One region of the Paenibacillus antri genome, then DNA from elsewhere that is predicted to be linked to it. Evidence: predicted binding sites of a transcription regulator. Region 1 holds the regulator's gene; the other holds the start of a gene.
What was found. Region 1 encodes Rex, which represses fermentation and respiration genes when NADH is low (regulators of the CRP and FNR family bind a similar motif). Its sites were predicted from a motif close to TTGTGAAATATTTCACAA; they were not measured.

Region 1 (15,647 bases):
CGGAAGCTTCCGGTCATCTTCAAATCATTATTTCGCTTGCGGGCGACGGCAGGATGAAGGCGGTCGCGTACAATGCGCTCGGCTGCGTGCAAGCGGTCAGAGGGAATGTAGAACAGGCGTGCGAATGTTTCCGAACGTCCCATTCGTTGGATCCGAACTTTAAGGACCCCGTGTACAACTTGAAGGCTTGCCAGATCGACGGAGGCGTGCTGCAGCTCGGCGTCGCGATCGGCTGACGCCTTCGTTTTTTTTCTATGGATTCCCTCGCGAGAGGGTTTCTTCTATTTTCTTTTCCCCCTTCGGTTTGGTATCCTTAAAGGTACGAACGACAACGAATCGAAGACGAATGGGGTACCCTATAGATGAAATTTGCGGTTTTGGATTTGGAGACGACGGGCGAACAGCCGGGCCGCGACGAAATTATTCAGGTCGGCATCGTCATCGTGAACGACTTCGCGATCGAACGTACGTACGCATCCTTCGTTCGGCCAAGCGTCCCGATCCCGCCGTTCATCCGGTCCTTGACCGGAATTACGGACGAGATGGTGGCGGACGCCCCGGCGATGGACGACGTCGTGAACGAGATCGTTCCGCTGCTCGACGGCGCGGTGCTCGTCGCGCATAACGCGCCGTTCGACGTCGCGTTCTTGAAGCGCGCGCTCGCTTCGGCCGGGTATCCCGGCTACGACGGACGCATATTGGATACGCTCGATTGGCTGCGGGTGCTGTTCCCGACGTTGACGAGTTATCAGCTCGGCTTCGTCGCGAACGCCTTCGGCATCGCGCACGACCGTCCGCACCAAGCGGACAGCGACGCGGAGGCGACGGCGGAAATATGGGTTCGATGCATGGAGAAGCTGTTCTCGCTGCCGCTCATGACGCTGCAGCGGCTCGGCTTCTTGTTCGCGCATCCGGATTTCGCCTCGCAGCAGGATCAGGCGTGGTTCCTCGAGGAGGTCGTCGCCTGGAAGGAGAGCGCGGAGGAGCCCGGAACCCCGACGCGGTCCCACCGGCAATTCGCGCTCGGGGTCGACGACTGGACGACCGAGGAGGACCGGGATCGGGAGAAGTTCGAGGAGGACTTCGACGCATTCCAGGAAGCCTTGAAGCGGCGCATCCGGGAACGAATGCCCGATTACGAGGAGCGCCCCGCTCAGGAGCGCATGATGCAGGAAGTGTCGCAGTCGCTGAAGGACGAACGGCATCTCGTCATCGAAGCGGGCACGGGCACGGGCAAGTCGCTCGGCTATCTGATCCCGTCGATCCATTACGCGCTGCAGACCGGCGATAAGGTCGTCGTCAGCACGCATACGATCAACCTGCAGGAGCAGCTGCGGCAGAAGGAGCTGCCGATGCTGCACGAGCTGTCGCCGACCCCGTTCCGGTCCGCCGTGCTCAAGGGACGGAGCCATTACTTGTGCTTGCGTAAGTTCGAGGGCAAGGTAAACAATCAAGATTTTCCGAACGAACGGGAAGACCGCGTCATCGCCGCGCAGATGGTCGTCTGGCTCGGCGAGACGAAGCACGGCGACGAGGAGGAGCTGAACCTCGGACAGAAGGGCGGCGAGTTCTGGAGCCATGTCGCGTCCGACGCGGATTCGTGCTTGAACCGAGCTTGTCCTTGGTTCCGCAAGTGCTTTTACCACCGGGCCCGGAACGACGCGGGGGCGGCGGACGTCATCATAACGAATCATTCCTTATTATTCACGGACGTGAAAGCGGAGCATCGCATTCTTCCCGCCTACGGACGTCTCGTCGTCGACGAGGCGCATCATTTCGAGGATGTCGCCAGTCAGCATCTGGGCGTCGATCTGTCTTACTTTTCCATGGTGAGCGCTTTAACCTCCTTGTTGAAGGACAGCCGCTCCGGCCAGCTCCCGCTGCTCAAGTCGCTGCTCGAGCAGCATCCGAACGCGAAGACCGAAGGCTGGGGCGAGCGCATCGGCCAGCTGTTCCCCGACATCGTGAAGGTCAAGGAAAATTGGGACGAACTGTTCGATGCGCTGTACGACCGATTCATCGCGCGCGCGGCCGCGGGGCAGAGCGAGGGCGGGTCGGTCACGGTTCGTCTGAAGGCGGATAAGCTGCCTCACGATTGGAAGTCGTTCGTCGCGATGGAGGACAATTTGTTCTTGACGTTGACGAGCGTGCTGAAGGTGCTGGACCGACTCGTGACGGATGGGAAGGACGACGCGGAGGACTTCGGACTGGAAAGCTTGTTTACGGACCTGGCCGGCACGGTCAAGGACTTGTACAGGGCGCGCGACGCGTTGCGGCTGCTGCTGAAGGCGGACGACCCGAACATGGTGTATTGGATGGAAGCGACGCCGCACTTCAAGTCTCGCTCGCTGCGGTTATACGGGGCGCCGATCGACGTCTCGAGTTTGATGCGGGACTTCTTCTGGGAGCGCAAGGACGCCGTCGTCATGACGTCCGCGACGCTTACGGTCGAGAAGTCGTTCCAGTACGTCAAGTCGCAGCTCGGCTTGTCGGATCGGGACGAAGCGGAGGAGAAGCTGCAGACGGTGCAGCTGCCCTCGCCGTTCAAATACCGGGATCAAGCGTTGGTGCTCATCCCGAGAGACTTCCCGGGCTTCAAGGGCGCGAACGCGGATCCGCTGTTCATGGAACGGCTGATCGATTCGCTTCGCGACGCGGCCGTCGTGACGCACGGCAAGATGCTCGTTTTATTCACATCCCATAAGATGCTTAAGCTTGCCCACGGCCCGTTGAGGGAGGCGCTGCAGCCGCATGGCATTCACGTCCTCGGACAAGGGGTCGACAGCGGCAATCGGAGCAAGCTGACGCGGCTGTTCATGCAAGCGGGCTCCGCCGTGCTGCTTGGCACGAGCTCCTTCTGGGAGGGGGTCGACATTCCGGGCGACGCGCTGACGTGTCTCGCGATCGTTCGCCTTCCGTTCCAGCCCCCGAACCATCCGATGGTGGAGGCGAAGAGCGAATACCTGAAAGCCCAGGGCGAAAATCCGTTCACGAAGCTGTCGGTGCCGCAAGCGGTCATTCGCTTCAAGCAAGGCTTCGGGAGGCTCGTCCGTACGGCGAAGGATCGGGGCGTCGTGCTCATTTACGACACGAGGGTCATCGAGACGTCGTACGGGAAGCACTTCTTGTATTCGCTGCCCGGGCCGAAAATCGAGCATTTGCCGAGCGAGTCGATCCCCGGTCGGATGCGGGATTGGCTGGAAGCGCCGGGCGCGGAGACAGGGAACGGATCCTCGGGAAAGGTGGAAACGACATGAAGTTTCCTAAAATATCGGAAGCGGTCGTCCGCCGTCTGCCGATGTATCTTCGATTTTTGAACGAGCTCGCGAAGAGCGACGTCCAGACGGTATCGTCCCAGGATTTAGGGAGGCGTTTGGATCTGAATCCGGCCCAGATCCGCAAGGACCTCGCGTACTTCGGCGAATTCGGGAAGAAGGGCATCGGGTACGACGTCGGTTATTTGGTCGAGAAGATCCGCGGCATCTTGAAGCTGGATCAAGAAATCCGCGTCGCGCTCGTCGGCGCGGGCAACCTTGGTCAGGCGCTATGCAATTATAACGCGTATTTGAAGGACAATATGCGGATCTCCGCCGTGTTCGACGCGAATCCGAATCGGATCGGCGACCGCATCAACCAACTGTCCGTTCAGCCGATGGAAGAGCTCGTGCGGACGGTCCGGGAGCAGCATGTGCGCATCGGCATCATTACGGTGCCTGCGACGGAAGCGCAGCGCGTGGCGGACCAATTCGTGGAAGCGGGCGTGGAAGGCATTATGAATTTCGCTCCGGCGATCATTAAGGTGCCTTCCCAGATCCGCGTTCATTACGCGGATTTCACGATCGAGCTGCAGAGCTTGGCGTATTATTTGAACCGGGGCGAAACGGAGGAAGAAGAATGACGAAACGTACGGTGATCCGAGGCGGAACGTTCCTGACGATGGCGGAAGGCGCGGAGGGAACGACCGCGTTCGCGGGAACGCTGACGATGCGGGGGGACCGCATCGAATACATAGGCGCGGCGGACGTCGAGGTCGCGCCCGACGACGAGGTGATCGACGGCGCGGGCAAGCTGTACATGCCAGGCCTCGTGAATACGCATGGCCATGCGGCGATGTCGCTGCTGCGCGGTCTGAAGGACGACGTGAGCCTGCAGGTTTGGCTGCAAGAGTATATGTGGCCGACCGAAGCGAAGTTTACCGCGGCGAGCGTCCGAGCGGGAACGATGCTGGCGATGCTGGAAATGCTGAAATCGGGCACGACGACGTTCATGGATATGTACGACCATATGGATCAAGTGGCGGAAGCGGTGGAAGAAGCGGGTATGCGCGCCTGCCTCAACCGCGGGGTCATCGGTTTGTGCCCTGAAGACGTACAGCGCGCGAAGCTGGACGAGGCGATCCGGTTCGCGAAGACGTGGAACGGCGCGGCCGACGGCCGCATCACGACAGCGATGGCGCCGCATGCGCCGTATACGTGTCCGCCGGAATTCATCGCGAAGTTCGTCGAGGCGGCGCATGAATTGAATTTGCCGATCCACACGCATATGTCGGAGACGGCGCGCGAGGTGGAAGAGAACGCCGCCGCCTACGGCGTTCGACCGGTCGAGCATCTGCGGAGGCTCGGCGTGTTCTCGCGTCCGTGTCTCGTCGCGCACGGCGTGCACCTGACGGACGAAGAGATCGACATCCTGGCGGAGCACGGCGTCGGCGTCTCCCATAATCCCGGCAGCAACCTGAAGCTGGCGAGCGGCATCGCTCGCGTGACGGCGCTGCGGCAGGCGGGCGTCCGCGTCTCGCTCGGCACGGACAGCGCGGCCAGCAACAATAACTTGGACATCTTCCGGGAGATCCGCCTAGCGGCGCTCATCCACAAGGGCGTCAGCGGCGACCCGACGGCCGTGCCGGCCGGCGACGCGCTGCGGATGGGCACCGTCGAAGGGGCGCGTTCGCTCTGGTTGAACGACGTCGGCACGCTCGAGGCCGGCATGAAGGCGGACGTCGTCGCGATCGACGTGACGGCGCCTCATTACCAGCCGGAGGCCGATCTCGTATCGCATCTCGTGTACGCCGGCTCCGGCTCGGACGTGACGGACGTCTGGGCGAACGGGAAGCGGCTCGTTCGCGGTCGCCGCTGTCTGACGCTCGACGAAGAGCGCATCGTCGCCGAGGCGAACGCGGCGCTGCGACGCCTGAAAGCGTAGGCGCCGCATGGCCGAACGATTCATGAGCGAGAGCTCGTCGAACCGGCGCCGAGCGCTCCAGGCGACCGCTATCGCGATCGTCTTGATCGGCGCGATCGGGCTGTTCGGCAGCCGGTTTTACCAGACCGTGCAGGAGCCTCATTGGGATGCGTTAAGCCGGGCTCAAGCGGAAGCGGTACAGCGGCTGAACCTGACGCGCGTCGATTTCGTCGAACGATTCGTCGGGGACCGGCCGTACTCGGTCGTCTTCGGCGCGAACGCGAACGGCGAAGACGTCGCGGTATGGATGTGGGGCGAAGACGGCTTGCATATCGAACGGCAGCAGGACGGCCTGACGCGCGATGAGGTGAAGGCGCTCGCGCTGAAGGAGCGGCCGGAGATGCAGCTGCTGCGGATTTCGCCCGGGAAGCTTGGCGAGACGTACGTTTGGGAAGTGTTCTACGCGTTGCGGGAGCCCGGCGGAACGAGGAAATATTACGATTATTACTCGTTCCGGGACGGCGCGAAACTTGAAACTTACCGCCTTGCGCTGGAACGAGAGTAAGCCGGCGCAGGATGCCGGCGCTGCGAACGGAGGACGAGCGACGCGTGAAGTGGTCGTGGAAGACGAAAATATGGTTCGCGCTGACGGTGCTGTTCGGCGCGTTGTTGATCGCAAGCTTCTTTTATAAACCGTAACGAAGGCCGTCCCGATCACCCGATCGGGGCGGCTTTTTCATGCCGGCGAGATGCCGATTTCGCCGGGCGCCGGGTCGCCTTCCACACATTGCATCCCATTTCGTATGCCTATTATGATATACTCTCATATATACGAAATCGATAGATACTAGAAAGGGGGACGAAGTGTTGAAACTGCGTCTCTTACCTGTTGTTATAACGATCGTCGTGTCGTCCGGCGTCTTGTTCGGCGGTTGGTTCGCCTATGAATCGATCGCGATGGAAGACCCGTTCTTGGAGAAGGTCGCCGCCGTGGAAGGCATCGCGGATCCCGTCGTCGAGATCGAACGGGAGCGTGCGATCGTTCGCGCGACGATCGAGCCGGGCGCCAGCCTGCGCCAAGCGTATCGCGGCATCGTGGAGGCGGGAGCCTCGTCCCTCGGAGACCGCGACATCGTCGTGGAGGCTTCGGGCGAAACGAGCGAGAAGCTCGAAGATTGGTGGTCCGAAGCGTTGTTCGACGTCGCCCAAGCGATGGAGACGAAGCAATATTCGCTCATTCCGCAGCGTCTTCGCGAGCTTGCGAAGGCGGACGGCTCGCTCCAAGTACAGACCGAAATGGACGAAAAGAACGTATATATCACGTTGGTGGACGGCCCGAACAGCAAGCATGTCGTTTTGCCGCGACAGCCGGCGATAATGGGGGTGTGGCCGAATGAGTAAATACGGCAAAGAAATCGCGATCGGCTTCCTTCCCGTCTTGCTCGCCTTCCTCGTCTTCATCGGGGTCAATCCGATTCCGGTGCTGCTCGTCGGCGTCATCGGCGGCTCGCTTTTCCTAATGACGCGCATGCGGACCGGAGGCGGTCTCGGCATGGGCGAACGGAACAAGCCGAAGGCGAAACTTCCGACGTTCCTTACGTTCGATCATATCGGAGGGCAGGACCGGGCGAAGAAAGAGCTGATCGAGGCGCTCGATTTCCTCGTCAAGCCGGAGCAGATTCAGAAGTTCGGCATTCGCCCGTTGAAGGGCATCTTGCTGATGGGTCCTCCCGGAACGGGAAAGACGCTGATGGCGAAGGCGGCCGCGCATTACACGGACAGCGTCTTCGTCGGGGCGAGCGGCTCCGAATTCGTCGAGATGTACGTCGGCGTCGGCGCGTCCCGCGTTCGGGATATGTTCAAGGAAGCGCGTCAGAAAGCGATCAAGGAAAATAAGCAAAACGCGATCATCTTCATCGACGAGATCGACGTCGTCGGCGGCAAGCGCGACGGCGGGCAGCAGAAGGAATACGACCAGACGCTGAACCAGCTGCTGACCGAGATGGACGGCCTTCATACGTCGGAGACGCCTCGAATCCTGATCATGGCGGCGACGAACCGTAAGGACATGCTCGACTCCGCGCTCCTCCGTCCGGGCCGCTTCGACCGGCACATTCAGGTCGACCTGCCCGACGCGAAGGGACGTCTCTCGATCCTCGAGCTTCATGCGCGCAATAAGCCGCTGGCGGAAGGCGTATCCTTGCAGAAGATCGCGGACCAGACATTCGGCTTCTCCGGCGCACAGCTCGAGAGCTTGATGAACGAGGCGGCGATCTACGCGATGCGGGAAGGCCGCGAGACGATCGATGAGAGTCAGCTGCTCCAAGCGATCGACAAAGTCATGATGGGCGAGAAGACGGACCGCGAGGCCGCGGCGGAGGAACGCGAACGAGTAGCGATTCACGAACTCGGGCATGCTATCGTTGCCGAGACGGTACGTCCTGGCTCCGTCTCCCAAGTGGCGCTCAGCCCGCGGGGACAGGCGCTCGGGTACGTGCGGCACAACCCGCCGTCCGACAAGTATTTGTACACCAAGGCGTACTTGGAAGACCAGATCATGGTGGCGATCGGCGGTTCGGCCGCGGAAGAGCTGTTTTACGGCGAACGAAGCACCGGCTCTCGCAACGACTTCGAGCAAGCGCTCGGCCTCGTGCGCACGATGATCGACTCCGGTCTTACCGACCTCGGCATCGTAGATTCGCAGATGCTGACCAAAGAAGAGTATAATAAAGCGAACGGCGAAATCTTGGACGCGTTAACGAAGCGGACGCGGGAGCTGCTGGCCGCCCGCCGCGAGGTGTTCGAGCAGTCGCTCGACATTCTGAAGCGGGAAGAGACGTTGTCGGGAGACCGGTTTCGTGATCTTCTTCACAGCGTGGAGCTCCAGCCTGCCGGATAATAGAGTCGTTCATAATGCTCCGGGTGCGCGCATGACGCGCATGCGGAGTATCTTCATACATACATGGGGTGGAAGAGAATGGCAGCGTTTAAGAAAATCGGCGTGATCGGCGCGGGCACGATGGGGCAAGCGATCGCTTCGATGCTCTCGCACAAAGGATTGGACGTCTACATAGCGGAAAAGACGCAAAGCAAAATGGAACACGGCCTAAAGGCGATCGAAATGAGTCTCGATAAGCAAATCGAGAAGTGGGCGCTCACCGCGTCGGAGAAGAAGGTCATCCTCTCCCGCATTCATCCGATCCTCGATCTCGGTCGACTGTCGGAGTGCGAGCTCGTGATCGAGACGATAAGCGAAGATTTGGACGCCAAGAAGGCCGTATTCCAGACGATCGGGGACATCTGCGGCGAAGACGTCGTGCTCGCCACGAATACGTCTACGCTGTCCGTCACCGAATTGGCCGGCGCGACGCGTTATCCGAAACGGGTCATCGGGCTGCACTTCATTCATCCGGTGTCCAATATCGACATGGTGGAAATTATACGAGGATTGCAGACGACCGACGAGACGTTCGACCGGACCAAGGCGTTCGTGGAAGAGGTCATCTCGAAGAAGGGGATTCTCGTGTACGAGACGCCCGGCTTCGTTACGACGCGGCTCATCTGCACGCTGATCAACGAAGCGGTGCATACGCTGTCCGAAGGCGTCGCTTCCGCGGAAGACATCGATTCCGCCATGCGGCTCGGGTACGGCTTTAAGTACGGGCCGCTCGAAATGTGCGACCGGTTCGGCCTCGATTCCGTGTTGGCCGCGCTCGAGCGCATGTTCCGAGATTACGGCGACTTGAAATATCGCCCGGCGGTGCTGCTTCGCAAGATGGTCCGCGCCGGACAGCTCGGGGCGAAGACCGGTTCGGGTTTCTTCCGTTACGACGAGGATGGTGATAAAATATGAAGGTGCTCGTCATTAACGCCGGCAGCTCGTCGCTCAAATATCAGCTGTACGATATGAAGGACGAATCGGTGCTCGCCGCCGGCCGCGTGGAGCGGATCGGCATGGATACGGCCATCCTCACGCACGAACCGACGGGGAAAGCCGAAGTGCGCGAGGTCAGCGAAATATTGGACCACACGACCGCCATCCGCAAGGTGCTCGGCTTGCTCGTACATAAGGAACACGGCGTGCTCGATTCCATCGCCGACATCGAGGCCGTCGGCCATCGCGTCGTGCACGGCGGGGAATCGTTCCGCGAGTCCGCGATCGTGACGCCCGAGGTGAAGCAGGAGATCAAGCGGCTGTTCGATCTGGCGCCGCTGCACAACCCCGCGCATATGATGGGGATTCAAGCGGTGGAGTCGAACCTGCCCGACGTGCCGCAAGCGGTCGTCTTCGATACGGCGTTCCACCAGACGATGGACCGGAACGTGTATTTGTACCCGATTCCGCTGGCCCTCTACCGCAGACATAAGATCCGGAAATACGGCTTCCACGGCACGTCCCATATGTACGTCAGCCGACAAGCGGCGGCGTTCCTCGGTCGACCGATCGAAGAGATGAAGATCGTGACCTGCCATATCGGCAACGGGGCGAGCGTCACCGCGGTGAAGGGCGGTCGATCCGTCGACACGTCGATGGGCATGACGCCGCTCGAAGGCTTGATGATGGGAACGCGGAGCGGGGATCTCGATCCGGCGGTCGTCCCGTTCGCCATGGGCAAGGAGGATCTTACGATCGGCGAAGTCAGCTCGATGTTGAACAAGCATAGCGGCTTGCTTGCCATATCCGGCATGGGGGACATGCGCGAGGTGCAGGACGCGATGGAGAACGGCGACGCGAACGCGAAGCTCGCGTTCGAGATGTACGAATACCGGCTGCGCAAGTATATCGGCGCTTATGCGGCGGCGATGAACGGTCTCGACGCGATCGTCTTCACGGCGGGCGTCGGGGAAAATTCATGGCTGCTCCGGGCGCGGACGTGCCTGAACCTGTCGTATCTCGGCGTCGAGCTCGACCCCGAGGCGAACCTGGTTCGGTCCAAGGAGGCGCGCCGCATCTCGACGGCGAACTCCAAGATCGACGTGCTCGTCGTGCCGACGAACGAAGAGCTCGTCATCGCGCGGGACACGTACGAGCTGGTCAAAAAGTAGCGCCGGGCGCGCGGGCGCGGGACATATCATTTTCATAGGTAAAGTAGGGATCGATGGCATGAATCAAGCAGAGGCGAACCAAACGACGATTCGGGACGTGGCGGCGCATGTCGGCCAAACCGTCCGCATCGGATGCTGGCTGACCCGCAAGCGGTCCAGCGGCAAAATTCAATTCCTGCAGCTGCGCGACGGCACGGGATTCATTCAAGGCGTCGCGGCGAAAAACGAAGTCGACGAAGCGACATGGGCGGCGGCCGATCGGCTGACGCAAGAGTCGTCGCTGTGGGTGACGGGCGTCGTCCGGGAAGAGCCTCGCAGCCCAAGCGGCTACGAGCTGTCCGTGACGGGGGTCGAGATCATTCATTTGACGTCCGATTACCCGATCACTCCGAAGGAGCACGGGATCGACTTCTTGATGGACCATCGTCATCTGTGGCTCCGGTCGCCGAAGCAGCACGCGGTCATGACGACTCGCGCGACGATCGTGCGGGCGATCCAAGAGTTCTTCGACACGCGCGGGTTTACGCAGGTCGACGCGCCGATCCTGACGCCGACGTCCGCGGAAGGCACGACGAATTTGTTCCATACGAAGTATTTCGACGAGGACGCGTTCCTGACGCAGAGCGGTCAGCTCTACATGGAAGCGGCCGCGATGGCGCTCGGCAAGGTATACTCGTTCGGGCCGACGTTCCGGGCGGAGAAGTCGAAGACGCGCAGACATTTGATCGAATTTTGGATGATCGAGCCGGAGATGGCGTTCGTCGACCATGAAGAAAATCTCCGCGTGCAGGAGCAATTCGTCTCCCACGTCGTGCAGACGGTTCTCGCCAAGAACGCCAAGGAGTTGGCGACGCTCGAGCGGGATACGTCGAAGCTCGAGAAGGCGCTCGCGCCGTTCCCGCGCATTACGTACGACGATGCTGTGAAGTTCCTGAATGCGAACGGTTTCCCCGAGTTCGTCTGGGGCGAAGATTTCGGGGCGCCGCACGAAACGGCGATCGCCGAAAGCTACGAGAAGCCGGTGTTCATTACGCATTATCCGACGTCGCTGAAGGCGTTCTACATGAAGCCGGACCCGGACCGTCCGGACGTCGTGCTGTGCGCCGATCTGATCGCGCCGGAAGGCTACGGCGAAATCATCGGCGGCTCGCAGCGAATCGACGATCCGGCGCTCATGGAGCAGCGGTTCGACGAGCATCATCTTTCGAAAGAGACGTATTCTTGGTATTTGGATTTGCGGAAGTACGGCTCCGTGCCGCATTCGGGCTTCGGACTCGGTCTCGAGCGCACGGTCGCTTGGATTTGCGGTCTGGACCACGTGCGCGAGACGATTCCGTTCCCGCGCCTCTTATACCGCTTGTACCCGTAAGAGGAACGGAGGGGGAACGTTGTGACGGATACGGAATCGTACCGCGCGGGGCTTCGAGCCGGATTGCGGCTGGGCACGGTTTCCGTGCCCGGCATGCTGCTGCGCGGCTACGCAAGGCTCGGACTGTCGGAAATCGAAGCGATGCTGCTCGTTCACCTGTTATATTACGCGGAGCGGGAACAGACCCTCTTCCCGACGCCGGACCAGCTGTCGTCCCGGATGTCCACGACGCCGGACCGAGTGCTCGCGGCAATCGAGCGCTTCGTTCGCGAAGGGTTCGTGTCGATCGAGGACGACGTGGACGAAGCGACCGGCGTTCGGAGCGAACGGTACGACTTGTCGCCGCTCTACGATAAGCTGGCAGCCGCTTGGCTGGAGGAGCCGGAGCTCGACGCGTACGCCGCTTCGGCGGCGACGGACGGCGCTTACGGGTCGGCGGAGTCCCGAAGGGAAACCGCCGCCGCCGCGGCGCCGCGGGGACGAGAAACGGCGGCGACCCGGCGGAAGGACTTATTCACCGTCTTCGAGAGCGAATTCGCCCGTCCGCTGTCGCCCATGGAATACGAGACGATCGTCGGCTGGCTCGACCAAGACCGATATTCCGACTCGCTGATCATGACGGCGCTGAAAGAAGCGGTATTCGCGGGGAAGGTGCACTTCCGGTATATCGACAGAATCTTAATGGAATGGCAGCGCAATCGCATTACGACGCCGGAGGAAGCGAAGGCGTATACCGAACGGTTCCGGGGCGGGCGATAACGTCGGCGCTCCGGTCCGATTTTCAGCATTAGAAGACCGAACCGTCCGCGGGTCGGCACGTCGCCTAGACGTCGCCGGTCCGCGGACGGTTTTTTCGCGCCCGGTCGGGTGTGGTAAAATGAGGGAAGCTTACCAGCTTATCGACATAGGAGTGGATCCCGGATGATGACCCTAAAGCTGCCTAGAGAACAAAAAGAAACGATGATCGCGGCGGTGCAGGCGTATTTCGAGACGGAGCGGGGCGAGTCGATCGGCTCGATCGCGGCGGAAGGATTCGCCGACTTCATGATCGGCGCCATCGGCCCGCACCTCTACAATCAAGCGGTTCAGGACGCGCGTCGAACCGTCAACGAACGGCTCGCGTCGGTCGAGGACGACTTGTATGCCCTTGAGAAGCCGCTCCCTCGGCTCGGCCGATGAAGAGCGGGCGCGTCTGCTTGCTGCTGCACGGCTTCACGGGGGGGCCGTACGAAGTGCGCCCGCTCGCTGAACACTTGGAATCGCGCGGCTGGACGTGCAAGGTGCCGACGCTGCCCGGACATGACGGGCCGCTGCGCGACCTGTACCACACCAGGTACGAGGAGTGGGTGCTGGCCGCCGCGGCGATCGCCGGGGAGCTGACGGAGCGGCACGGGAGCTTCGACCTCGTCGGCTTCAGCATGGGCGGCTTGATCGCGGCGTACCTCGCGAATCGGTTCCCGGTGCGGCGCATGGCGCTGCTGAACGCGGCCGTTCATTACGTGAGCCCCGGCAGATTCGTTCGCAACGCGGTAAGGGTGCTGCGCTCCGGCGAAATTCGGGAGCTTCGATCGAAGCGGGAGACGCCGGTCGGGGCGGTCATCGAATTCGCGAAGCTGGTTCGAAGGCTGAAGCCCGAGATCGCCAAAATCCGAACGCCGACCTTCATCGCGCAAGGCGAGTTGGACGAAGTCGTTCACCCGCGGAGCGCCGTCTATATCGCTTCTCGCGTGAAAGGAGAGAAGACGATGACGGTGTACCCGCATTCGCGGCACATGTTATGCTTCGAGCCGGACGCTACGTACGTGTTCCGGCACGTGGAACGATTTTTTTCGGAGGGGGACCGGTAATGCGCGCGACTTCCGCTTTGAGTCCGCTCGGCAACGCCAGGGTCGCCGGACTGCTGGTTTTGCTGTCGCTCGGCTGCTTCGCGATGGTATGTTTTCGGCCGATCGTCTCGGGCGATCGGCTTTTCCTTTTTATGCTTTGGAATTTGTTTCTCGCGTGGCTGCCGTATGCGGCGTCGGTCGCGGCTACCATAATCGCGGGAGGCGGCAACGGTAACGGCGGCAGCGGCGGACGCGGCCGGAAGGCGCCGGGCGTCGCAGCGACCGTGCTCGTACTCGGTCTCGGCGCGCTCTGGCTGCTGTTCTTGCCCAACAGTACGTATTTAACGACGGACTTCATTCATCTCGTCGCGGGGCGTCATCGTTACGTCGATCGCGGCGAATTCGGATATCTCGTCTGGTTCGATATCGTCCTCTTTTTCCTCTTCGCTTGGTGCGGCGTCTTTCTGGCGTATTTGTCGACGTATCAATTCCAGCGGCTCGTCGCGATCCGATTCGGGCGGCCGGCCGGATGGGCGTTCGTCGGGGCGGTATCGCTGCTGACCGGCTACGGCGTCTTTCTCGGCAGAATCGTCCGGCTGAACAGCTGGGACGCTTGGGTGCGGCCGATGGAGTTGATCGGCGAAGTTTTGGGAAATCTACATTGGCGGGGGGCTTCGTTCAGCCTGCTCTTCGGCGTATTTATGGCGGTCACGTATTTGTTCTTGTACCATTTGCAGGAAGGCGATCGTTAGGGTGTTATGCGGGCCGGTCCATACATACACTGTATACGAACACGAGAGAAAGGGGACTTGCCTTACGAAGGGATCCGGAAAGCTCGTCGTTTTCGATCTAGCGTTCTATGCCGTCATGCCTTATGCGATCTGGATGATCACGCGGCATTCGCTCTCGGATTACCACGCGCTCCTGCTGTCCACCGTCCCCGGCTTCGTCTATACGATCGGCCGGTTCGCGAAAGAACGGAGCTGGAACGTCACCGGCATCTTCCTCATCGCCGCGCTGCTCATCGGCACGACCGTCGACCTGTTATCGGGCGATGCGGAGACGATGATCCTCAATAATATACGCACGCTGCTCGTCTTCGGCGTGTTCTTCCTCGCGACGATGCTGGCGAAGCGACCGATGGCGTTATACTTCTTCGCGGATACGGCGCGGGTGCTCGGTTGGCTGCCGGAACATGCCAGAGGCCGCGAACGACTTCGCGACGAGGAGCTCATGCCGTATTTTCAAGGCCTTACGTTTCTGTTCGCCTTGCGGTACGTCGCGATCGCGATCGTCAAGCTGGCGTTGTTTTCGATCCATGGGGTGGAGGGATACGCGTTGTTGATTTGGTGGCGGGTGGCGCTCAGCTGGGGCTTCGGCGCCCTCATCCTGCTGGCGTCGTTGTACGTCGCCGGCAGGGTGAGGAAACGCATCGAAGGGTAGTAGGACGCGAGGTTATTTCGTGAGCAGCAGGTACTTGTACCGATGCTCGAACAAAAACTCGAACGCCTCGAGATGGCGCTTCGCCTCGAACGCATTGGCGCCCCAGGCGTAGATGCCATGGTTTCGCAGCAAAATTCCGGGGATTCCGGGACGGATGGCGCCGGCCACCAGTTCCGCGATTCGCGGAATTTTCGCGTAATTGGGAAGAATCGGCACTTCGATCGACGCGTTCTCTTCCCAGATGTTGAACGCCTTGATGAGCTCGACGCCTTCGATCGGGACCGCCCCGAGCGACGCGTCGTACTCGGAGATGATGTTGTTATAGATCGTATGAACGTGGAAAATGGCGCCGCATCCCGTATGCTTATAAATTTCGCAATGGATGAGCGTCTCGGCCGACGGCTTCAGCCTCGTCGGCTCCGTCGGCAAACCTTCCTGATCGACGATCAGGAAGTCTTCCGGCGTATTCGCGGCTTTATCCTTGCCGCTCGCCGTGACGGCGAAGGCGAATCGCTCGGGCGAGTACTCGCCGACGCGGACGGACAGATTGCCGCTCGTGCCGGGGAACCAGCCGCGCGCGGCGAAGTCGGTTTTGACGGCGCGCAGCTCGGCGAACGCCGCCATTCGTTGTTCCAATGGCAAATTCATTAGAGATTCTCTCCTTACGAAGTTACGGATTCGGGAGCGCCCGGGTTCGCGAGCGTCTCCAGCACGCGGATGACGTCGAAGAACGTGTCGTATTCGTGATGCGGCAGCCCGAGCTCGCGGCATCGCGTCGCCAGATG
Region 2 (15,647 bases), on a different contig from region 1:
AAGCAGCTTCTCCACCTGGTGCGGCAGCTGCTTTATGCCGTCGACCAAAGACGACCGCGTCTCGTCGTCCAGCGTGCGAAGCGTCTGCGCGAAGTACAGCGCCAGCAATTCGAACGCCAGCAGCTGAGCGGTATACGCCTTCGTGGAAGCGACCGCGATCTCGGGTCCCGCCTTCGTGGCGAGGACGTAATCCGCTTGGCGCGCGATCGTGCTGCCGGCGACGTTCGTGACGGCGAGCACCTTCGCTCCGCGGCGTTGACTCTCCTGCAGCGCGGCGATCGTATCCGCCGTCTCGCCGGATTGGCTGACGACGATCACGAGCGTGTTGTCCGACACGATCGGGTCTCGGTAGCGAAATTCGGATGCGATGTCGATCTCGACGGGGATCCGGGTGAGCGACTCGATCGCGAACTTGCCGACGAGCCCCGCGTGATAAGCGGTCCCGCAGGCGACGATGTACATTTTCTCGATTCTCTGAAGCTCTTGTTCCGTTAACGGGATCTCCGGCAAGACGATCCGATTCCCGCCGTCGATGCGGCCGGCCATCGTATTTCGCAGCGTCAACGGCTGCTCGTGAATTTCCTTCAGCATGTAATGCTCGTACGGACCCTTTTGCACCTGCTCTTCGTCCCAATCGATTCGATGGAGCTTCCGGTCGACCGGTTCTCCGGTGTCGCCCTTCACGATGTCGATGCGGTCTAGCGTCAGCGTCGCTACGTCGCCGTCCTCAAGGATATACACATCCTTCGTATGCTCGAGAATGGCGGAGATATCCGAGGCGATGAAGTTTTCTCCTGCGCCGGCGCCGATGACGAGCGGGCTCGCCTGCCGGACGGCTACCAGCTTGTCGGGCTCGTGCTGCGTGATGACGCCTAAGGAGTACGCGCCTTGAAGCTTGCGAATGACCCGACGAACGGTAGAGACGAGTTGGCCGTCATACAAATCGGCGATCAAGTGGACGATCACTTCCGTATCGGTCTCGGAGGCGAACGAGACGCCCTTGCGCACGAGCTCCTCCTTGATCTCGAGATAATTTTCGATAATGCCGTTATGTACGATGGAGAAAGCTCCCGACATATCGGTATGCGGATGCGAATTCGCGTCCGACGGTCCCCCGTGCGTCGCCCACCGCGTATGGCCGATGCCGATCGTTCCCCTCACGGGCATCGTCTTCAGCTTGCCGTCCAAATTCGCAAGCCTTCCTTCCGCCTTTCGAACCTCCAAGCCCCCGGGCTCCAGTACCGCGATGCCCGCGGAGTCGTATCCGCGATATTCCAGCTTGCTCAGCCCGTTCACTAGAATCGGCTGCACGTCCCTCTTTCCGATGTAACCTACGATTCCGCACATATAAATTTTGGTTCTCCTCTCCGTTATGTCTCTATCTTAGGATCAGACGCCGACGGCCAGCTTCGCTTCCGACGACTTGATGCCCGTGCCTAATTTGTAGATGTTGTCCGATTGAATGCCGGCGAAGGCGTTGCGCGTATCGATGATCGGCACGCCCAGCGCGGCGAGCTCATGGTAGCTGAAGCAACGGTGATTCGTGATGAACACCATGCAGTCGTACCGGGCGAACGCCGCCGGATCGTACGCGACGGAGGTTACGACGGCGCCGCGCTCGTCCTTGAAGGAGGTGGCGTAAGGGTCGTAGTAGTCAACGAAGGCTCCGCTACCTCGGAACAGCTCGTACACCTCGAGACCGGGCGACTCGCGCAGATCGTCTACGTCAGGCTTATACGCCATGCCGAGGATGAGCACCTTCGAATTTCGAATCGACTTGGCGTACTTATTAAGCACCTGCGCGGTCTTGGTGAGTACGTACTCGGGCATATTGTCGTTGATCGATTGCGCCAGCTCGATAAACTTGCTGTAGAATCGATATTCCTTCGCCTTCCACGACAAGTACATCGGATCGAGCGGGATGCAATGGCCGCCGATGCCCGGGCCGGGGTGGAACGGCATAAATCCGAACGGCTTCGTCGAGGCGGCGCGAATGACTTCCCAGACGTCGATCTCCATCCGGTCGCACATCATCGCCAGCTCGTTGACGAAGGCGATGTTGACGCTTCGGAACGTGTTTTCCAGCAGCTTCGACATCTCCGCGACCTTCGGGCTCGACACCGGAACGACCGTCTTCACGACGTGTCCGTACAGCAGGACGCCGAGCTCCTTGCACGCCTCCGTGGTGCCGCCGATCACCTTCGGGGTGTTATAAGTGTTGTAATTGCGATTTCCGGGATCTACCCGCTCCGGCGAGAAGCACAGGAAGAAATCCTTGCCCGCCGTAAGGCCTTGCGCCTCCAGCTCGAATTGGATCAGCTCCTCCGTCGTGCCGGGGTACGTCGTACTTTCCAACACGATTAAAGTCCCTTTTTGCATATGCTTCTTGATTTCGTGAACGACGCTCTTGATGAACGATGTATCCGGGTCTTGATTTTCGCTCAGCGGCGTCGGCACGCAAATGCTGATCATGTCGAGCTCCTTCATGACGTCGTACGCCGACGTCGGGAAGAACATCCCGGCGTTCACCGCGTCGGCCACCGCCGCGTCGGGCACGTCTTGGATGTACGACTTCCCCCGTCGCAGCGAGTCCACCTTGCGTTCGTCCGTGTCGATGCCGAAGACGATGAACCCGCCCTTCACCATCTCCATGCTCAGCGGCAGCCCGACGTAGCCGAGTCCGACGACGCCGACCTTGGCGGTTTTATTTTGCAGTCGGTCCTTCAAACGGTTGAAATACATCATAGAAGTTCCACCTTTCGATTCGTTAGAATAGTAACGTTAAGATTACGAAAATTGCAGCTTTCGGATCCTCCACTCCAATTCGGAGATCGAGAACGGCTTCGTGACGTAATCCGAAGCCCCCATCTCGAAGGCGCGGTTCATGTCTTTCGTCGTCTGCTTATCCGTCAGTACGATCACTTTGCCGTCTTTGTCCGTCTCCTCTTGAATCCGGCCGATGAGCTGATACCCGTCGAGCACCGGCAAATTAAGCTCGGTAATGACGACGTCGGGCGCGAACATCGAGAACTTTTCCAACGCTTCCGAGCCGTCCCTAGCTTCGTATACTTCATACCCTTTCAGCTCCAGGCGCAGCTTAATGAACTCCCGGCTCGTCTCCTCCGTGTCCGCGAGCAGAATCGACGAAGCGCTCCGGTTCGCCGGCTGCTCGAGAAAAATTCGGATTTCCCTGCTTCTCCCTCTCGTCTGGGTCGCCGCCGCCACGAGCTGCGACACGATCGACTCCTCCGGTTCGCCGGCTTCCGGGAAGGCGGCGACGAGGAGATGCCCGTCCAACAGGCGGTGATGCTCGAGAAACTCCTTGCACACTAAGGATAAGTAATGCGTGCTTGCCAAGCTCCGCCCTTCCAATACGACGCCCAGCACTCGGGATGGTTCGTCGTAATAACATTCGGTGGACAGCTCCGGCTCGTGCTTGGCCAAATACGACTGCAGCTGGACTAGAAATCTTGGATTTGAATTCGTGCATGCGGCCAGCATCACCCCGCACGCTTCGTTCTTGGCGTACCCTTCTCGGGTCAGGCGATACAGCTGCCGGCTAAATTGATGAACGGAATCTTGAACCATCACGGTCATACGATGTCACTACCTTCCACGGATCAGGATTTATTAAAGTTCGTTCGCACCATCGTTCCCCACGAGTTGTTGTTGCGGAAGAAGTCGATGTGCCCCATGAGCCTCCACCACACGCCGATCTGTCGGTACCCCAGAAACATGAAGAACGAGTATAAGAGCATCTTGTTCAGGTCGCCGACGGTCGGATACCGGCTGAAGGTCGTCTCCTCGATCAGCAGCGCGCCGAGGCTGAGCAGGAAGCAGCAGAAGAAGTTCACGAGGGCGAAGATCGCCAGCGTCGTCCAATCCGTCATGCTTAAGAGCGTATACCCTACGATCGCCAGCAGTCCGGAAATGCGAATATACGGATTTAACGTCTCGAAGAGGATGTTATAAGGCAACGTCAACAGACCGAACACCTTGTACCTCGGACGAAAAGCCATGTGGACGCCTTCCTCGATCATATTTTTCAAGTTTCCTCGGCCCCAACGCTTCCGTTGGCTGCTCAGAATGCGGTACGAATCCGGCGCTTGCGTCCAGCAGACCGCGTCCGGACAGAAGGCGACCCGATACGGGATGTCGTTCTCGAGGCAGTACCGGTGCAGCTTGATGACGATGTTCATATCCTCGCCGGGATAGCCCCCCCGATAGCCGCCGACCGCGATCACCTTGTCCTTCTGGAACACGCCGAAGGCGCCGGATACGATGATCAAGCCGTTAATGGCGCTCCACCCGATTCTTCCGCCTAAGAATGCCTTCAAATATTCGACGTTCTGCAGCGCGGGAAGCAGCCGCTTCGGGAATCGAATGTTCTTCACGATGCCGCCCTCGACCGTGCAGCTGTTGACGATGCGCACGTTCCCGCCGACCGCGACGGTATCCTCGGGATTTTCCATGTACACCCTGGCGATGCGAGTCAAGGCGTCCTTCTCGAGCAGCGAGTCCGCGTCGATCGTAGAGATCAAGTCGTAATGGGATAGATTGATACCGGCATTGAGCGAATCGGCCTTGCCTCCGTTCTCTTTATCGATGAAATACAAGAACGGGTACTCGGGATTGTGATAGACGCCTCGAATGTCCGCCGTTTTGATTCGATGGTTCAGCATCGGGCGAATGCGCTCCAGCCGGAACTGCTCGATCATGGTCCGGAAGGTGTCGTCGTTCGAGCCGTCGTTAATGACGATCACCTCGTATTCCGGATAATCGAGGGATAAGAGCGATCGGACGTTTTCGATAATCGTCAGCTCCTCGTTGTAAGCGGGAACCAACAAAGAAACGGCGGGCACATGCCCCGAACCGGACAGCTTCTTCACCCGGTTATAGCGGATTCCTCGCTTCAGCGCGAACATATTGCGAATCGACAGGCCGAAAATGAGAAAGTAAATCGCGGTAATAACGATAACGTATAGGACCGCGAAGACGCTGTAGGCGAATAAGAAATCTCGCAATCCGTTCAACCATGCGCTCTGCTGCAAATAGTATTCGATGATGCGAAATAGATCGTTCCACACGTTGGTATTTTCCCCTCTTTTCCTCGGACGACTGGACTACACGACGCGATAGATTCTTTTGTTTCTGCCGAACGTCTTCTCGTATGCGTACAGCAATGCGTTGTACCGGGTCAGGCCGTCGAGCGTATCGAGCCGCTCCGACAACGCGGCGAGCTCCTCCTCGATTCGATCTTGCAAGGCGGTGCCTTCTCCTCTCTCCCGCTGTTCCCAGGCGGAAGCGCAGAACAGCTCCATGCCGGGTAACCCGAGCCCGAGCAGCCCTTCCGCTCCGGCGGCTACGACGCGCGGATCCGTGTCCAGGAGGCAGGAACGCATCGCGTCCGCATACGTCGGCTGCGACAGATCGCGCAAGGCGCCGGCCGTCAGGAGTCGTACGTTCGCGCTCGGATGTTCGAGCAATCGCGCGACGACGTGCTTCGGCAGCATCGCGGACGATTTCAGATACAGCTCGATCGCTTTCTCCTGAATGTCCGCGTGCTCGGAGTCGATGCAGCGGTAGACGGCCGCCGCGAGGTTCGGGTTCGACGCGCCGTTCAAACCGGCGAAGGCGATGCGAACGAGCGACGGATGCGGCTCTTGCAGCAATTCGGCGAACAAGGCCGTTCGGTCGATCCGCGCTTCCTCGACGATATCCGCGAGCAGATCGGGGAAGCTCTTCCCCTTCGTCGTCATGATCCGTAACATCTCTTTCACATCCTTCGCGTCTTGCGCGCACTTCGCGACGGCGCGAGCGATGACGAACAACGTCGAGTCGAGTCGATGATGCCGCAGCATCTCCAACAACGCCGGAACCGCCTCCTTCGCCCTCATGCAGCCTAGATGATACGCGGCGTCCACCCGCTCGCGATAACTTCGCCCGCGCAGCCGGTTCAAGTGAGCGCGGACGAAGCCCAATCGTTCGCATAACTCGATCAGCTGATCTCTCGGTTCGCCCGACAGCGCCTCGATCATGTCGTTCAACCGATCCTGCAGCGCGTTCGACTCGACGGCGCTCATCTTCATCGGCGGGGTGCGCAGCCGTTCGCCGCCCGCAACATTCGTTTGAATGTAAACGAGATAATCCCGGAACTTCCTGTGGAACCTCTCCCGCGTCTTGCGGATTCGAATGTGATGCAGCTTCACGCAGTACAGGACCAAAGCAAGGACGAGGTTGACGGCGATTAAGCCATATAAGAAATAGACGGCTGCATTCAAATTCGTATACACCTATGGAGCTCCTTCCGTAACGGGGGTATTCACTTCCTTCATAGCTTCCTGCATGAGGTAATAGCTTTGTTTCGGCCGTTCCACATACTTCACGTCGACGTCCTCCCACCCCTCCCACTTATAAAGGGGGAGCGTCGAAACGGGATACGGCTCCGCGTTCGAGCCTGAAGGCATGCCGATGAGCTCGCCCGTCGTATTGTCCGCGATCCAAGGGAACAACAGCACGCCGTCGACGAAGCTGGTTCCCAGCTTGCCGTTCTTGACGTCTTCGTAGTTGATCGCCTGCAGCGAGCTGGGATCGGCGAACCCGAGCAGCATCCAAGGGATTCGGAGCTCGACGACCTCTCCGTCGGTTTGCCACATCGCCTTGGAATCGTAGTCCGGATCTTCCGGGTCGCTCGTCCCCCGGATCAGTTCGCCGACGTCGACGTCCTTGAACGGATGCTCGAATCGGGAATCGGGATATTCCAGCTTGTAGCTCACCACGAGACGCCATGGATGGAACAGCCCCGAGTCGTCCCGAAGCGCCTGCGGATCGACCGGCTCCATCCCGGCGTGGCGATAGAGCCGCGTATGGAAATCGTAATTGGAAGCGATTCGAATGCGTCCCGCCTCTTCTCCCGACAGCTCCACGACCGTCTCCAACCCTTCGTCCAGCGTCAAACCTCGCAGCTCCTCCGCGTGCCGGTTGCCGCCGGGGAGCGTATCCGATCCGATATAGACGGTCTGTCTCGCGGGATCGAACGGCTCGGACAATCGAAGCAGAAGGTACAGGTACCCTTCGTCGTGGGAAACCCGGATGTCCTCGAACCCGGCCGCTTCCATCTCTAAACTCTTCCATTCTCCGTCCTTCAATCGTTCCCAATCCGACGGGTCTCCGTCGATCAGGATCGTCTCCGCCTTGCTCGGGTACATCCCGAGCACGCCGAAGAACGCTTCGTTCGTCAGCGCGTTGTACCAATATGCTCTGCGGTCGGGAACGTCGTACTGCAGCGTGTTCCACGTTTTCTTGAACCACTCGTCCTGCCACGTAAACAGAATCGCCCCGGAATAGCCTTCGGAGTGAATGTGCCGAAACAACTCGCGATCGATCTCGCCTTGGCGCGCTTCGTTATGACCGCCCTGGTCGCGCCCCAGCAGACCCGTATGCGCGACGCCCTGCGACGCCGGAACGCCGAACTCGGTAATCATGATCGGGAGCTCTCGGTGATGCTGCTTCAGCCGATGTATGTACGCCAGGTAGCTATCGATCTCTCCTTCGTCGTTGGTCATCGTCTGATACGTAGCGTCGAACGCGAAGAAATCCGGATAGTACGGATATACGTGGTAGGAAGCGAAATATCCGGCCCCCCAATCGACGGCTTCGACATGGAGCGGGTCGACGGAGACGAGATCTTCTTCGAATAACGGCTCGCCGGGATGCTCCAGCGGATCGGTCGTCACCCAATTGGAAAAGGCGATCGGATGCTGCCACCCGTGCTCCCGCTCGGATTGCGCCGCGATATCGACCATCTCGGCCAACCAACGTTCGAAGGGGCTGGCTTCGGGTTTGCTTCGGAAGTGTACGCCTTCGTACGCGGGGACGTCGGGATGCAGCCGGTTCGTCCGATCCACCATCTTGGGATCCCATTCAGTGCCCAGAATCCATCCCATCAAATACGGTCCCGCGTTAAAAATATACGTGCCGCTCGCCTTCCCCGAATGCGGATCGGGCTCGAGCTTCGCCTTGCCGTATACGGCTCCTACCGCGTCCCTGATTTCTTGCTCGAATTGCCGCTTCACGTCCGGCTCGAACGCGTCCTGACCCTCGATCAACTGTTCCTCCGGGCTCCACACGCCCTGGATGAAGAACAACGGATCTCCGTCGCGCTTCGCGTTGTATGCGACCAATGCCTCGTAAAATTCCGGCTTTAGAATCGTATAAACACGGATCACGTTCGCTCCCATCTCTTGAATCATGCCGAACCATCGCATGTACTCTTCTTTCGTGACGGCGAGTTCTCCGGGGAAATGTCCGGGCGTAGTCGCGCCGAGGTTGACCCCCTTCGCGAAGTAAGGCTGCCAAGCTTGATCGGCGTATACTTCGATCTGCGAGCCTTCGGCTCGAAACTTCGCGCGGACGCCTTCTTCGATTTCGGCGCTTTCGACTTTGGCCGTCGGCGGCCAGAACGAATAGGCCGTCGCGGCCGCCGCGACCGTGCCGATCAAGGCCAACAGCGAAAGTTTCTTCGACATCTTTTTCATCGTTCACTTCCCTCTGCTAGAAACCTCGTTTCTTGACGATTTTTGTTGTTTGCGAAATTATCGTACAGCAGAAGGCAGTCGTTTGTCTGTGTTCTAAGTGCTAAATATTGTAAACGTTCAGAGATTATTGTAATCGGAGTGTGAACGATATGAACGCTTCCGGCGAGTGTAATGAAAGTATGGAATTTATGTTCGTTTCGTGAAAATTGGGCACCAATTGGCAGCGCTCGCAATACGATGTGCTATGTCAGCATTACATTTGCCTATAGGAGAGGTGTGATGTTCGCGATGTCAGGGAACATTTTGCATTTTTATTGCGGCGGCAATACCGCCAAGGGCTTCGCCAACTTATTCGACTCGTCGCTGCAAGACCTTCGGCGTCTGTATATTCTGAAAGGCGGCCCCGGTACGGGAAAATCCGGCGTCATCCGCGCCGTCGGCGACGCCATGGTTCGTTCCGGTCACGACGTCTGGTACATCCACTGCGCGTCGGATAACGATTCGCTCGACGGCGTCGTCGCGCCCGGGCTTGGCGTCGGCATCGTCGACGGCACGTCGCCTCATGTCGTCGAACCCCGGCTTCCCGGTGCGGTCGAGCAGTACGTGAATCTCGGGGAAGCCTGGGACGCGTCCGCGCTGGCCGACCGGAGAAGCGAAATCGAAGCGTTGAACGATCAGATCAAACTGGCGTACGACCGCGCGTATGCCGGCTTTGCGGAAGCGCTGCGAATCCATGACGACTGGGAAAAGATTTATATCGAAAATATGGATTTCGAGGAAGCGGATCGGCTGACCCGGGAATACATCGGTTCATTGTTCCCGAACAGCGGAACCGGGAAGAAAAGCCGCGTCGACCGCCGGTTTTTGGGGGCTGCCACTCCGTCCGGCGCGGTCGACTTCGTACCGAACTTGACCGAAGGGCTGAAGCGTAGAATACTCATCAAGGGGAGACCCGGCTCCGGCAAGTCGACCCTGCTGAAGAAGGTCGCGGCGGCCGCGACGGAGCGAGGTTACGATGTAGAAATCTACCATTGCGGCTTCGACCCGAACAGCTTGGACATGGTCATCGTCCGGGAGCTCGGCTTCGCCATCTTCGACAGCACGGCGCCGCACGAGTATTTTCCCGAACGGGAATCCGATGAAATCCTGGATATGTACGCGCGCTGCATCAAGCCCGGAACGGACGAAGCGCACGCGGACGCTATACGCGACTTGAAGCAACGATATTCCTCTAAGATGAAGGAGTCGATCGGGCACTTGGCGACGGCGAAGTCGCTTCACGACGAATTGGAACGCATCTACGGGCAAGCGATGAATTTCTCGGTCGTCGATTCGGCGCGGGAACGCATCCGTCGGGAGATCGATGCGATCGCCGAGAGATACGTCTAGACGAGCGACGCCCCGCAGCTTTCGGCTGCGGGGCGTCTATATCCATTAGAAATTTCCGTAATACGCGTTCCGATACACGTCCGCGAGCTCCGAGACGAGCGGCAGCTTCGGGTTCGCCGTCGTGCACTGGTCTTCGAAAGCGCGATCCGCCAACGCGTCGACCCGCGATTCGAAGACGACCGGCTCCACGACGCCGAGATCTTGGAACTTCTCCGGGATGCCGAGCGCCTGGTTCAGCTTGCGAATCGCATCGATCAAGCTGTTGACGCCCTCCTGCGTCGTACGGGCCGGCAGTCCGAGAACGCGAGCGATATCGGCGTAACGCTTGTCGGCGACGTAATGGTCGTATTTCGGGAATCCGGCGAATTTCGTCGGCAGCGTCGCGTTGTACCGAATGACGTGCGGCATCAAGATCGCGTTCGTCCGGCCGTGCGCCGTATGGAATTCCCCGCCCCACTTGTGCGCGAGGCTGTGGTTGATGCCGAGGAAGGCGTTGGCGAACGCCATGCCGGCGATCGTCGATGCGTTGTGCATCTTCTCCCGGGCGAGCGGGTTCGCGGATTCGTAAGACGGCCGCAAGTACTCGAACACGAGCTGGATCGCCTTGATCGCAAGGCCGTCCGTATAATCGTTCGCCATAACCGAGACGTACGCTTCGATCGCATGCGTCAACACGTCCATGCCGGTGTCCGCGACCGCATGCTTGGGCAAGCTGTAGACGAACTCCGGATCGATAATGGCCACGTCCGGGGTGAGCTCGTAATCGGCCAACGGGTATTTCGTATTGCCGCCCCGCTTATCCGTAATGACCGCGAAAGAAGTCACTTCGGACCCTGTACCCGACGTGGTCGGAATCGCGACGAATTTCGTCTTCGTTCCGAGCTGCGGATATTTATACACCCGCTTGCGAATATCAAGGAATTTCTGCTTCAAGTGATGGAAGCTGGTATCCGGATATTCGTAGAACAACCACATCGCCTTGGCCGCATCCATCGGGGAACCGCCGCCTAAGGCGACGATGCAGTCCGGCCGGAACGCCTCCATGACCTTCCTGCCCGCTTCCACCGTATCGACCGACGGATCCGGCTCGACATCGGAGAACACTTCGATGAAAACCGGCGACTGCCGCTTCCGCAAGTAATACTCGACTTTCTCTACATAACCGAGTTTCACCATCATCGGGTCGGTCACGATCAACACCCGCGAGATGTCCGGCATCTTGGTCAAGTACTGCGCCGACCCTTTTTCGAAGTACACTTTCGGCGGCACCTTGAACCACTGCATATTCACCGTGCGATCCGCCACCCGCTTCACGTTGATCAGGTTGACCGCGGACACGTTCGAGGTCGTCGAATTATGGCCGTACGAGCCGCACCCCAACGTCAACGACGGAAGATTCGTGTTATAGATATCGCCGATGGCGCCGTGCGTGGACGGCGAGTTGACGAGCACGCGTCCGGTTTGCAGCCTGCTTGCGAAGGCGTCGACGACCGTTCGATCGCTCGAATGGATGACCGACGAATGGCCCATGCCGCCGAAGGCGACGACCTCCGCCGCGCGTTCGATTCCTTCCGCTACGTTCTTCGCCTTATAACAAGCAAGCACGGGGCTCAGCTTCTCCGCCGACAGCGGATGTTGGGGACCGACGCCCTTCAGCTCCGCGACCAGAATCTTCGCGTCTTCCGGCGCGCGGATGCCGGCCAACTGAGCGATCGCGGACGCCGGCTGACCGACGATGACGGGGTTAACGGCGCATTTGTCTGCTTGGATGACGAGCTTCGAAACCGCCTCGACTTCCTCCTTGCTTAAGAAATAGCAGCCCAACTCGGTCATGAGCTTCTTGGTACGTTCGTACACCGGCTCTTCGATGATGACGGATTGCTCGGACGCGCAGATCATGCCGTTATCGAACGTCTTCGACAAGATCAGATCCGTGACCGCCTGCTCAAGGTTCGCCGTCTTTTCGATAAAGCAAGGCACGTTGCCCGGACCGACGCCGAGCGCCGGCTTCCCGGTGCTGTAAGCCGCTCTCACCATGCCCGATCCTCCGGTCGCCAGCACGAGCGCTACGTCGGGATGGTTCATCAACAGCTGCGTCGCCTCGACGGACGGCGTCTCGATCCATTGCACGCAAAACTCGGGAGCGCCGGCTCGAACGGCCGCTTCGTAGACGGTTCGCGCCGCTTCGGAGCTGCACCGCTGCGCAGACGGGTGGAAGGCGAAGATGATCGGGTTGCGCGTCTTCGCCGCGATCAGCGACTTGAACATCGTCGTCGAGGTCGGATTCGTGACCGGCGTCACGCCTGCGACGATCCCGACAGGCTCCGCGATCAGGCGGTAGCCTTCATTCGCATTTTCTTCGATGACGCCGACCGTCTTATCGTGTTTGATGCTGTGGTACACGTATTCGGTCGCGAAGATGTTCTTCGTGATCTTATCCTCGTACACGCCGCGGCCCGTCTCCTCAACGGCCATCTTCGCGAGCGCCATGTGGCGGTCCAGCCCGGCGAGCGCCATCGCTTTCACGATGTCGTCGACTTGCGCCTGATCGAGTCTCAAGAACTGCTCATAAGCCTTCTTCGCCCGTTTCGTCAATTCGTTCACTTGGTCTTGCGCCGCAGCGGTTTGCTTTACTTCGGTTTCTCTCACGGCCATCGCCTATCACCCTTTCGGTTTTGTTAGTTCCATGGTAATCGGCCGGATCGATTCGAACTATGAAAATAGATGAGAGTACGTGAATATTTTCACATACTTTGGTGTGAGAGATTTTACAATAAAATAACCGACTCCAAGGAATGAAAACATCCCGCGGGGGACGCGGGATGTTTCGGATGTTTCGGGATAGAATCATGTCCCGATAATATAGGTTTCCAGAAAGTCGTTGCGGAACTTGCCTTCGGGGTCGCAACGCGCTATCAACCGGCGGAACTCCGGCAGCTTCGGGTAAAGCGGCTGCAGCTTGCCGGGCTCCATCGTAAACAGCTTGCCCCAATGCGGACGGGTTTGGAACGGCGCCAGCTTCTCTTCGACGATCGGCAGAACGACTCGAACCGCATCCCAATTCGGCTTCCAAGTGAAGTGAATCGCGACCGAGTCCTGTCGGTAGCAAGGGCTCATCCACGACTCGTCCGCCGCGATCGTACGAACTTCGGAAATAAACAGAAGCGGCGAGATCCGATCTCTCAATTCGTCTAGCGCGCATAAGGCCGCATAGGCGTCCCTGCGAGAGACGAAATATTCGCTCTGCAGCTCCTCCCCCGCGCTCGGCGTGAATTCCATTCGGAAGTGGGGCATGCGTTCATGCCATGGCCCCGGGACGCCTAGCTGCTCGGTACAAGGTTCCGCGCCGCTTCCCGGTACCGGATGCAGCTTCTCGCCTGCTCGCGTCGCACCGAAGAAATCGGCTCTCCGTTCGTCGGGGGCTCTCCCCTTGTGCTTCAGCCACACCTGATTGAAAGACGGCCGCTTCCAATCCGTGAAGAGACTGACGCTGTACGCGCTGGAGAAGATCGCGTCGAAGTCGTCTTGCAACCTCGCTAGCGGCAGATGTTCATACACCTCTTGGCTCATCTCGAAGGCAGGTACGACGTCGAGCGTCATTCGGACGACGACGCCGAGCGCACCGAGTCCGACGACCGCCGCTTCGATCGGATGCTCCGGATCTTCCTTGGCGAAAGCGACCGTCGTACCGTCCCCTTGGACGAGCTCCAGCGAATGGACCGCCGCGGCCAGATTCCGGTTCCGGTCGCCGGAACCGTGCGTCGCCGTCGCGCACGCGCCGGCGACGGAAATATGCGGCAGCGACGCCAAATTGTGCAGCGCATACCCGTTGGCGTGCAAATATCCGCACAGCTCGCCGTACCGCATCCCCGCCTCCACCGTCACCCGATGATTCGCGCGGTCCAACTCGATGACGCGATTCAACTTTCGCAGCGAGAGATGGCTTGCCGTCGTGTCGGCGATGCCGTTGAACGAATGGCGCGTCCCTAACGCCTTCACCCGCGAGCGGCTCGCGACGAATTCCTGCACTTGATCCACCCGATCGGGAACGTACGCTTCTGCGGCGTTATAAATGTAATTGCCGGCCCAGTTTTTTTCGTAATGCACCTTGTCCCGTCCCTTCTAAAATACCGACGTATACCCGCCGACGGACGATAAAATTCGATCCGCCTCCTCGTCGGTCATCGAACCGAATCGTTCTACGGCTTCTACGATTTTCGGAAATAAATGCACGTCTCCCGCGCTTGCGAAGCCCGCTACGTTCGGGAACTTCAAGACGAAATGAACGCAAGCGTCGATCGCGTCCTGCCGGTCGAACGGCTCGTACCAGGTTGCGTACGGACGCTGCCGACGTTCGCCCCAAGGCGCCTTCGCGATCGCTTTAATGACGCGTACGGCGACTTCCCGGTTGACCGCTTCCTCCATTAAGGCGTCGAACGCCTCTCGGTATTCGGGCATCGTGTACATGTAGTGGTTCAGAGGAAGCAGCACGGTCTCGAACGGGTATCGTCGAAGCGCTTCCAAATGCGCGATCGGCGCTTCGTGGCCGTGCCCCGTGATGCCGATGTGCTTGACGACCCCTTCTTCCTTCGCTTCGATCGCCGCCTCCAGCGCGCCTCCCTTGGTCGTGCACGAATCGAGCTCGGCGATCGTTCCCACGGCGTGGAGCTGCAGCAGGTCGACGGAATCGACGCGCATGCGCTCCAACGATCGGTAAATTTCCGCCTTCGCCTTTTCTTTCGAACGCTCCCCCGTCTTCGTCGCGAGGAAAATCTCGTCCCGCACTTCGCTGATGATCGGCCCCATTCGTTCTTCGGCATGCCCGTAGCTGGCCGCCGTGTCGAAATGGTTGACGCCGCGTTCCAGCGCGTACCGAATCGAGGCGTCCGCCTCATCTTGCGTAACGTTGCCGAGACTTGCGGCTCCGAACATAACGACCGAACTTTCGAATGGAATGCGGCCTAACGGTCTCCTGGGTATCATTGACATCGATATCGTCCCCTTCGAACCTGAAATAAGTGCCATCGGAATAAGAGTAGCAGAGTTTCCCGGTTTCGTCATACCCTAAATGAACGAATCAAGAATACGCGGAGGAGGTTGAGCATGCCGAAGTATCGAATCATCGTAGATTTATCGGATCGGCAATTGTATTTGCTTGACGGGGATATCGTGAAGCGGGGATTCCCGGTCGGCATCGGAAGAATGGTCTCCCGCACGCCCACCGGCGAATACAAAATCATTAACAAACAATCGAATCCCGGGGGTCCGTACGGCGCGTTCTGGATGGGGTTGTCCAAACCCACCTATGGCATCCATGGGACGAACGATCCTTCCTCCATCGGCCGGGAAGTGTCCCTCGGCTGCATTCGGATGCACAATAAGGACGTATTAGAGCTGTCTTCCCTCGTGCCGGTCGGGACAAGGGTGACGATCAGACCATAACTATCGTCGAATCATTCGCCCTTCGTGTCAATCTCCGCCTCCGCCCCCGCCGTCGCATCCCCCGTCTCCGCCCGAACCGCCGTCTCCGTACGCGTAGGACGAAGACCCGTCCGTTTCGCGGCTCCGACGCTTCTTGCGTCCGGTTCGATCGGTCCCCGACTTCCCGCTCGCGGAGGAGACTCCCCACACGAACAGTAAAAGAATGAGTACGAAAGTAATGAACGCTGCCATCCGCATCCCTCCGTCGATAGCTATCTTATAGAAAGCATAACGAACGAA

Region 2: the regulator Rex is predicted to act here: its motif matches at 12,659-12,676, upstream of adhE (bifunctional acetaldehyde-CoA/alcohol dehydrogenase).

The regions. Positions count from the first base shown of each region.
Region 1 covers NZ_VCIW01000003.1:284,197-299,843, forward strand. Annotated here, with positions in the region: gene FE782_RS07110 (tetratricopeptide repeat protein) at 1-236, shown strand, start outside; gene dinG (ATP-dependent DNA helicase DinG) at 363-3,257, shown strand; gene FE782_RS07120 (redox-sensing transcriptional repressor Rex) at 3,254-3,898, shown strand; gene FE782_RS07125 (amidohydrolase) at 3,895-5,199, shown strand; gene FE782_RS07130 (cell wall elongation regulator TseB-like domain-containing protein) at 5,207-5,743, shown strand; gene FE782_RS07135 (hypothetical protein) at 6,046-6,579, shown strand; gene FE782_RS07140 (AAA family ATPase) at 6,572-8,077, shown strand; gene FE782_RS07145 (3-hydroxyacyl-CoA dehydrogenase family protein) at 8,156-9,031, shown strand; gene FE782_RS07150 (acetate/propionate family kinase) at 9,028-10,224, shown strand; gene asnS (asparagine--tRNA ligase) at 10,283-11,593, shown strand; gene FE782_RS07160 (DnaD domain-containing protein) at 11,615-12,352, shown strand; gene FE782_RS07165 (DUF2164 domain-containing protein) at 12,515-12,772, shown strand; gene FE782_RS07170 (alpha/beta hydrolase) at 12,769-13,440, shown strand; gene FE782_RS07175 (DUF1361 domain-containing protein) at 13,440-14,171, shown strand; gene FE782_RS07180 (VC0807 family protein) at 14,173-14,862, shown strand; gene mtnB (methylthioribulose 1-phosphate dehydratase) at 14,875-15,510, opposite strand; gene FE782_RS07190 (2-hydroxy-3-keto-5-methylthiopentenyl-1-phosphate phosphatase) at 15,525-15,647, opposite strand, start outside.
Region 2 covers NZ_VCIW01000004.1:168,161-183,807, reverse strand. Annotated here, with positions in the region: gene glmS (glutamine--fructose-6-phosphate transaminase (isomerizing)) at 1-1,347, opposite strand, end outside; gene FE782_RS08560 (nucleotide sugar dehydrogenase) at 1,390-2,745, opposite strand; gene FE782_RS08555 (response regulator transcription factor) at 2,788-3,597, opposite strand; gene FE782_RS08550 (glycosyltransferase family 2 protein) at 3,621-5,024, opposite strand; gene FE782_RS08545 (HEAT repeat domain-containing protein) at 5,124-6,293, opposite strand; gene FE782_RS08540 (hypothetical protein) at 6,294-8,537, opposite strand; gene FE782_RS08535 (PRK06851 family protein) at 8,826-9,926, shown strand; gene adhE (bifunctional acetaldehyde-CoA/alcohol dehydrogenase) at 9,972-12,581, opposite strand; gene FE782_RS08525 (FAD-binding protein) at 12,774-14,033, opposite strand; gene FE782_RS08520 (aldo/keto reductase) at 14,049-14,915, opposite strand; gene FE782_RS08515 (L,D-transpeptidase) at 15,030-15,368, shown strand; gene FE782_RS08510 (hypothetical protein) at 15,396-15,599, opposite strand.